DNA from 2 places in the Brasilonema sennae CENA114 genome. Region 1 is predicted to be linked to the other one. Evidence: predicted binding sites of a transcription regulator. Region 1 holds the regulator's gene; the other holds the start of a gene.
The links. Region 1 encodes NtcA, which controls nitrogen genes in cyanobacteria. Its sites were predicted from a motif close to TNTGTANNNNNNNNTACANA; they were not measured.
Positions count from the first base shown of each region.

Region 2: DP114_RS24885 (DUF3155 domain-containing protein) is a predicted target of NtcA. The motif match lies at 1,512-1,531, and genes of this name have one in related genera.

Region 1 is NZ_CP030118.1:5,682,300-5,685,726, forward strand. It holds gene DP114_RS23805 (DUF3084 domain-containing protein) at 1-880, opposite strand, end outside; gene ntcA (global nitrogen regulator NtcA) at 1,563-2,234, opposite strand; gene fabI (enoyl-ACP reductase FabI) at 2,944-3,427, shown strand, end outside.
Region 2 is NZ_CP030118.1:5,946,772-5,950,198, forward strand. It holds gene DP114_RS24880 (sensor histidine kinase) at 1-1,284, opposite strand, end outside; gene DP114_RS24885 (DUF3155 domain-containing protein) at 1,561-1,878, shown strand; gene DP114_RS24890 (cofactor assembly of complex C subunit B) at 2,982-3,427, opposite strand, start outside.

The DNA of each region.
Region 1 (3,427 bases):
CTAAACGCAGGTCACGGTAAGATTGGTAATATTTCTCCAGCCTTGCGACTTCCTGTTCCAGATAGTCTTGTTGTGTTTCCAATTCTTTGAGGCGAGATTCCCGTTGAGCAATCACTTGCTCTCGCGCGGCTATTGCTGTGTTTCGCTTTTTAATGAGTTGATCCAGTTCGGCTATTTTTTGATCCCGTTGTTGAACAGCTTGCTGTCGATTGGCTAGTTCGCGATCGCGTTTCTCAATAGCTGTTTTGGCTTGCGAAATCGCTTTTCTTGCTTCTTCATACAGTCGTTGGCGTTCTACCTTTCTTTTTTCAATTTCCACCAGCAGCTTTTTTTTCTCATTGTCAACGCTTTGAAGTTCCGCTATGGCTTGTTTATAGCTAGCGACTGCTTGACTGAGTTGGTTTTGTGTGCCCTGAAGTTGAGCTTGAGTTTGAGCTTGTTGGCTTATGGTACGGTTTAGTTGAGTCTGAGTTTCTTGCTGTTTAGTGTTTGCCTCACGTAAGGACTGATTCGTTTGCTGCAAGCGCTCTTGTTGAGCTTTTTGTTCTTTTCGAGCTTGTTCTAGCTCACCTTTAGTGTCTTCTAGCTGTTTTGCAGTTGTGTTGAGTTGTTCGCGCTTGCGCCTGAGATCTTTTTGAATACTCTCTAGTTTAAATACTCCTGTACGCAATCCATCGTCGGCAGCAAATAAAATTCCTAAGGTTGATGCCGAGACCAAAGTACCTGTCAGAATAGTTATCAGTACTGCCGTATTTTTTGGACGCAGGTTGAACAGGGAGAGGCGAGCCTTGCCAACTCGTGTGCCAATGCGATCGCCCACGGTGGCAATGACGCCTCCCAAAATTAAAATTGCCGCTATTAGGATGTACCCGGTGGTCATCTTTTCCTACCGATGAAATCCTTCCAGATACAGCCTACTACTTCCAGTCATTATCTGTGGGAAATTGATGTAAGCCAAGCATTGACATGACGCAATCTTCACTAGTCTTTATTCCTGATTTAAACAAAGTTCAACAAATCCCACGAACACTTGCTATTTCACTCACGTACAATATAAGGCTTTGTGTGCAAAGCTGCACTTACAACGGGCAAACCCTATACTCAACCCAAAAGTCACTTCCCAAAGCGCACCGAAAGTATGCGCGGGTTCTCTTCAGATGCGCTTTGGCTCACCAAGCTATCGGCGGGAGCAATGCAGGGGCTTTCGCTACCTTTTACTTACTTTATGGGCATTTACAAGTCAGTCACTCATGGGCGATCGCCCACAACCAAGCATGAAAATCTATTTTCAAGCTTGCCGTGATGAACTGCCTCACTAGAACAGATGAAAATTTTTCTTTTCTTCTGAGTTCTGAGTTCTGAGTTCTATTTTCAAGCTAGAAAACTATGCATGGCAGTTGCTTACAGAGGTTGATACACGCCTGGTTACTCACAAACGCACCAAGCTTATTGCAACAAGGACGGTATTGTCGATGTCAGTTGTAGTAAGTGACGTTTATGAGTCATTTTTCTGACTTTTTTATCTAACTCAGAAATGACTGTTCATAGCTAGTGAACTTTGTTTAGGTAAATTGGCGACTTAAGGTAACAGGCTTATGAACAGTAATCTTTTTCTTGTGTATTGAAATCATTTTTTTCTCGCGCAAGTCACCTAGTAATCTAGTGACAGTCACGCGAGTCGAACCAATTGCTTCAGCGATCGCTTGATGAGAGAGCTTGAGATCAATTGTGATTCCATCCGCACAAGGAACACCAAAATCACGACAGAGAATTAACAAAAAACTTACCAATCTAGAACCCATATCTCTGTGAGCGAGTGTTTCTATCATCATCTCTGTCTGTAATATCCGCGAAGACAATCCTCGCAGCATTAACATCGACAGTTCTGGGTTTTCTTTAAGCGCTTGTTCCACCTGTTCAATTGGTGCTGAGAGCAATTCTACAGATGTGAAAGCAACCGCATGGTAAAACCTATCTGACTTGTTTCCTGTCAGCAAGGATAAGACGCCGAAAACACTATTTTCCCGCAGCAGTGCTACGGTTATTTCTTCTCCTGCTTCATAAACTCTGGAGAGCTTAACGGCACCTTTTAATAGAAAATACACTCGTTCGGCGGGATCGCCGGGGAAAAAGATGGTTTTACTACGTTCAAACGTTTCTACAACCGGCGGAAAAGCTCCGGTTGCCATCTGACGAAAAACACTTGCTAGGGCTTTATCTTGTGTCACGAGCATTTACCTTCCCCTACCCAATGCCGGAAAATTTAAAATCGATTTCCTAAGAATACACCTGAAAAATCAAGAACACATTGTCAATGTTTTTGTACTTTCCTATACTTAACCTCACTCACTCATATAGCAATTCTAAACTATTTATGAAATTTCCCATAACGTCACCTGTCATTTTTCCAGTGTTTAGTGTCCAAAGTCATAACAAATCACTAAGAAACGCAACTTGTTTTAACGAGGGGAATCACCAAGGGCGAGATCCTCAAGATGATTCTAACGAGCAGTCTGATAACTCCAATTCGATTGCTCTGTTTATATGTTCATCATGATACATAATTTTTGATGTTTAGATCTAGTCTTTTTTCAAAGTTAATTCTAAATTTTTTTGACTTTTTTTATGAAGTAAAAAAAGTAGACACACTCATTCTGTAGAAGGTGTAAAACTGTAGTTCGTATCTAGTTTCTGGTAGATAGAAAAGAAATTCTATAGACTACCAAATACCTACTCTCTACTACTTACTATTTACCATCCACTATTTACTCCTAAATCAATTATCACTACTATGTTTTGAGCATATATTTAAGAATGGAACGATAATTTTGTGGTATCAAAAGGTAACTCCATAATCCGGTTGACAAATAGTACCCATAACAAAGACAAATCGGTGTCAGATTCTAGTATGCTCAAGCAGGAGTGTTCACATTAAGAATTGATATGCTAGATCTGACCGGAAAAAATGCCTTAGTAACGGGAATTGCAAACAACCGCTCAATCGCTTGGGGGATTGCCCAACAACTGAACGCAGCAGGAGCGAACCTGGGTGTTACCTATTTGCCAGATGAGAAAGGCAAAATGGAGAAAAAAGTCGCAGAGTTGGTAGAACCGCTAAACCCCAGCTTGTTTCTTCCATGTAATGTCCAAAACGACGAGGATCTTAAGTCTACCTTTAATGCGATCAGCGATAAGTGGGGATCTTTAGATATCCTGATCCATTGCCTTGCCTTTGCCAATAAAGAAGACTTGAGTGGAGATTTTAGCCAAACCTCCCGTTCTGGCTTCAATTTGGCTTTAGAAATCAGTACTTACTCCTTAGTGCAACTCGCTGGATACGCAAAACCTTTGATGACTCAAGGAGGAAGTATCCTCACTCTCACTTATCTAGGAGGTGTGCGGGCAATTCCCAACTATAATGTGATGG
Region 2 (3,427 bases), 260 kb from region 1:
CGTGCCAGGAATTTCGGTTTGAGCTTGAACACCTCGGTAATGACGCTCTCCAAGATGCTGTAAATCTTGTGGTGGAATACCAGGACCAGTGTCACTAATGGCGATTCCCTGAAAATGAAGTTTTTCTTGTCTGGTTTGGATCAAAATTTTGCCGCAAGTGGGAGTATATTTTAAAGCATTGTCAATGATATTGCTGAGTACTTCTCGTAATGCTTTGGTGTTAGCGCGTACCAGAGGTAAGTTACGGGGAATTTCGGATATGAGTTGCAAATTTCTTTCTTGAGCAATAGCTCTGGCTGATACTAACAATGGTTCCAAGATATTTACTACAGAACAATTAACTTCTTTCTCTCCTGCACCGGGCAACAAGAGCGGTGCTATGAAATCTTTTTGTACGTTTGCTTCCACAAGCACTTCTTTTTGCGGTAACCTTAATGGGTCTAAATCTTCTGCACTCAAGTCAATAACTTCATCCAACTGTTGCAACAATTCTTTGAGGCGATCGCTTTCCCGCACAATACTAGTTGCTACCTCGCGGTTAGCATCGCCTGGTCGCAGTCGCTTTAGCAACAGTTTGCCAAAGGTACGCAATGCTGTTAATGGGTTACGAAGCTGATGCAATAAATTATCTAGTAAATCTTGCTGTTTTTCTTGAAAAATTTGTTGTTGTTGCAATTGCTGGTGCAACCATGCTCGACGCTGATCCAAAATACAGGCAAGGCATAGTGTTTGGGCAACTCGTTCTATTTGACTCCTTTCTTGTTCATTCCATACTCGGTCTTCTCTGACTGTGACGAGCAAACCCATCATCACATCTTCATGAACAAGAGGTAAAACAATTTGGTCGCCTTTGAATAAATATTCTTCTCCCTCTGTTGAATGCGGTGGTGCTGTATCTCCTGTGGCACTTTCTTGCGATCGGGCGGGAAAATCCTCTGCTGCTTTCAATAACCGAAGGTTATTGCGGTTGTGTTTCTGGTTGAACACATCACCCGTACGAGAATACAGTGTTTTATCCAACGTGACAGAGGCGGAACGATACGAAGCCCAATTAGGATTTGAAATAGGTATTGAGGTGGGCAATACCAAAGCACTAGCTAAGTGCTGTTCCACTGCTGTTTCTGGATAAACTACCACAGGAATCAGCTTCGCTTCACTTGTCGAAGCCTCTATGAATTCTTGCGTTAAATAAACAACGCTCAAAGATGCTTCCAGCCCTTGAGCTAACAGTGCCAATTGCTCTCGGCATAGAGCAACAAACTCAGAACTGGTAGACATTAACATTTCTCAGTCCTTGTTTTAAATGACAGACTATACGGACGAAAAGAAACAAAAGTTGGCTTTTCCTATTTAACAAAGCTTAACTGAATCTTGCAACTAACAGTTCGTTCCAAGGAATTATATTGTTCAACGCTTTTGGTTTTTATACAAAAAAATAAATTAATCGGATTGTATCAAAAGGTTAAAAACTATTGAATTTTTGAACTAGAACTTTTATAATTACGACGGATTTTGTAGCTATCACTACAATCTATCGCTTGTTAGAGGAGGTAAGGAAGGTTGGCAAGAAGACGCAAGAGAAAGAGTCGTCGTCGCCAAGAAGGGCGGCGAATTTTAGAGCATGTGCCTCAATTTAGCATTGAAAGCGGTGAAGATAAGCCTGTGACAGCAGCTAGAAAATTCATTCAAGCTGAGGGAATCTTGCCACCCGCTTTGCTACTTGTAAAGCGAAACGAACACACAACAGACCGTTATTTCTGGGCTGAAAAGGGGCTGTTTGGAGCTCAATATGTTGAAGAAAATCACTTTTTATTTCCTAGCCTGAGGGTACTCGAAGCCCCTCCAGGTCAGGAGTCACTGGCTGTTGCTAGTCGTTAAACTAACATATGGTGATCATAGAGTTTGAATTTAGCTCCTGACAACCATTAACAACCGAAATTGCTAGTTTTTTTTTAAGTTTCATTTTTTTTTAAGAATGTAGCTGACTTGCCAGTGTTAAGCTAGCAATTTTGTCTTTAAGACTATCAACTTTAATCAAACTTTGTGTTTGTATAAGTTGAGTATTAGGTGTGAAAACGTACGTGGGAGTGAGGATACAGCGAACCTGTTCTGATCAAAGCTTTGGCACGCAGCTTCAAGCGATATAGCTTTTTTCAACAACTTGTGGAGAAAAGCTACAGATCTAGAATCGTTTTACCTCCTCTCTCTATTCCATTTCTTATTGTTAAAAGTTTTGACACTCCCTGGGCTATCCAAATTTCGCTGTCGCTCATTTGGATTCAGCCTTGGGATTCTAGGCTAAACCTCGTAGCTTGCTCATGCAGCGATCAAGGGCGGCATGAGTCGAAGTCACCAATCCTTACGCGCGTGACTTTGGGACTGCTTGTCCCTAGCTTGTTTTACAAGATTTGAGATGTTAATAGCTTCAAAGATTAAACCACTTTCTAGAGCCAGAGTGCTTCTGTTGGCAAGATTTTACAGTTTTCTGTAGCCTTATATTGAGTTTTGGACTTACGCAAAAATCGCTCAATCAGCTAAATTTCTCGTATCTCCTGCACGCCTACGCTCTTGCAACGCGTAGTGTGCGCATGCGGCACACACCGCCAAGACAAAGACGCCTTAGACGCGTTCCCGTAGCGTGTCCCCTTAGGACTCAGCGGCGTGCCGATAGCCCTCCGGGTTCGCCAGTCACCTGCTGAGGAGCCAGTACTGCAGGAGGGTCTCCCTCCGTAGGTATCTGGCGTTGGAGACCCTCCCGCAGCGCTGGACTCACCGTAAGGCGTGGCGTCAGCCATAGGCTAGAACGCCAAGAATTGGTAGAGTATCCGTAAGTCCTAGAATTGGTATTAAAGCCAATAGTTTATCTGACGCTATACAAATAATCGTAAGACAAGAGTCTAGCATCAGGGTAGTTGCTGAGGGGGTGGCTTTCATCTGTCCCTTACTTGGGAAGAGTTTTTAGCCAGCCGTCCTCGTAGCAGCTATTGCGAACTTTTTAATCCCAATGTCCTTTGTAACTCGATGATTTCATCTCGATGGGCTGTTAGTGTTATTTGAGTTGGAGAGTGTTGGTCGCTTTCGTCGGCTGTTTCTACCTTCAGCGACACCTTTTCAAGTTTGGCGGCTTTGCGCCAATAAAAAACACCACTCAAAGGTGATATCAGCACCATCCCAAGAAAAACTGTACTGAGGTTGGGAAAAACTAGAGACAAAACCAGTGATAGACACACAAGACCAATAGCTGCTAAAACTGTTAAAAACACAGCTAAAAACCAGCTTGGTCTAACAGTGCCTTCAAAAGTTACCTGGTTTTGTTTCGGATCGACCGCTGCTACTCGGTAAGACCGTGTTTGAAAATACTCCTTTAATTGAGGCATTAAAGTAGCTTCGTCTTGCTCGCAAACCAGTTGTGTGGTTTTTGTACGAT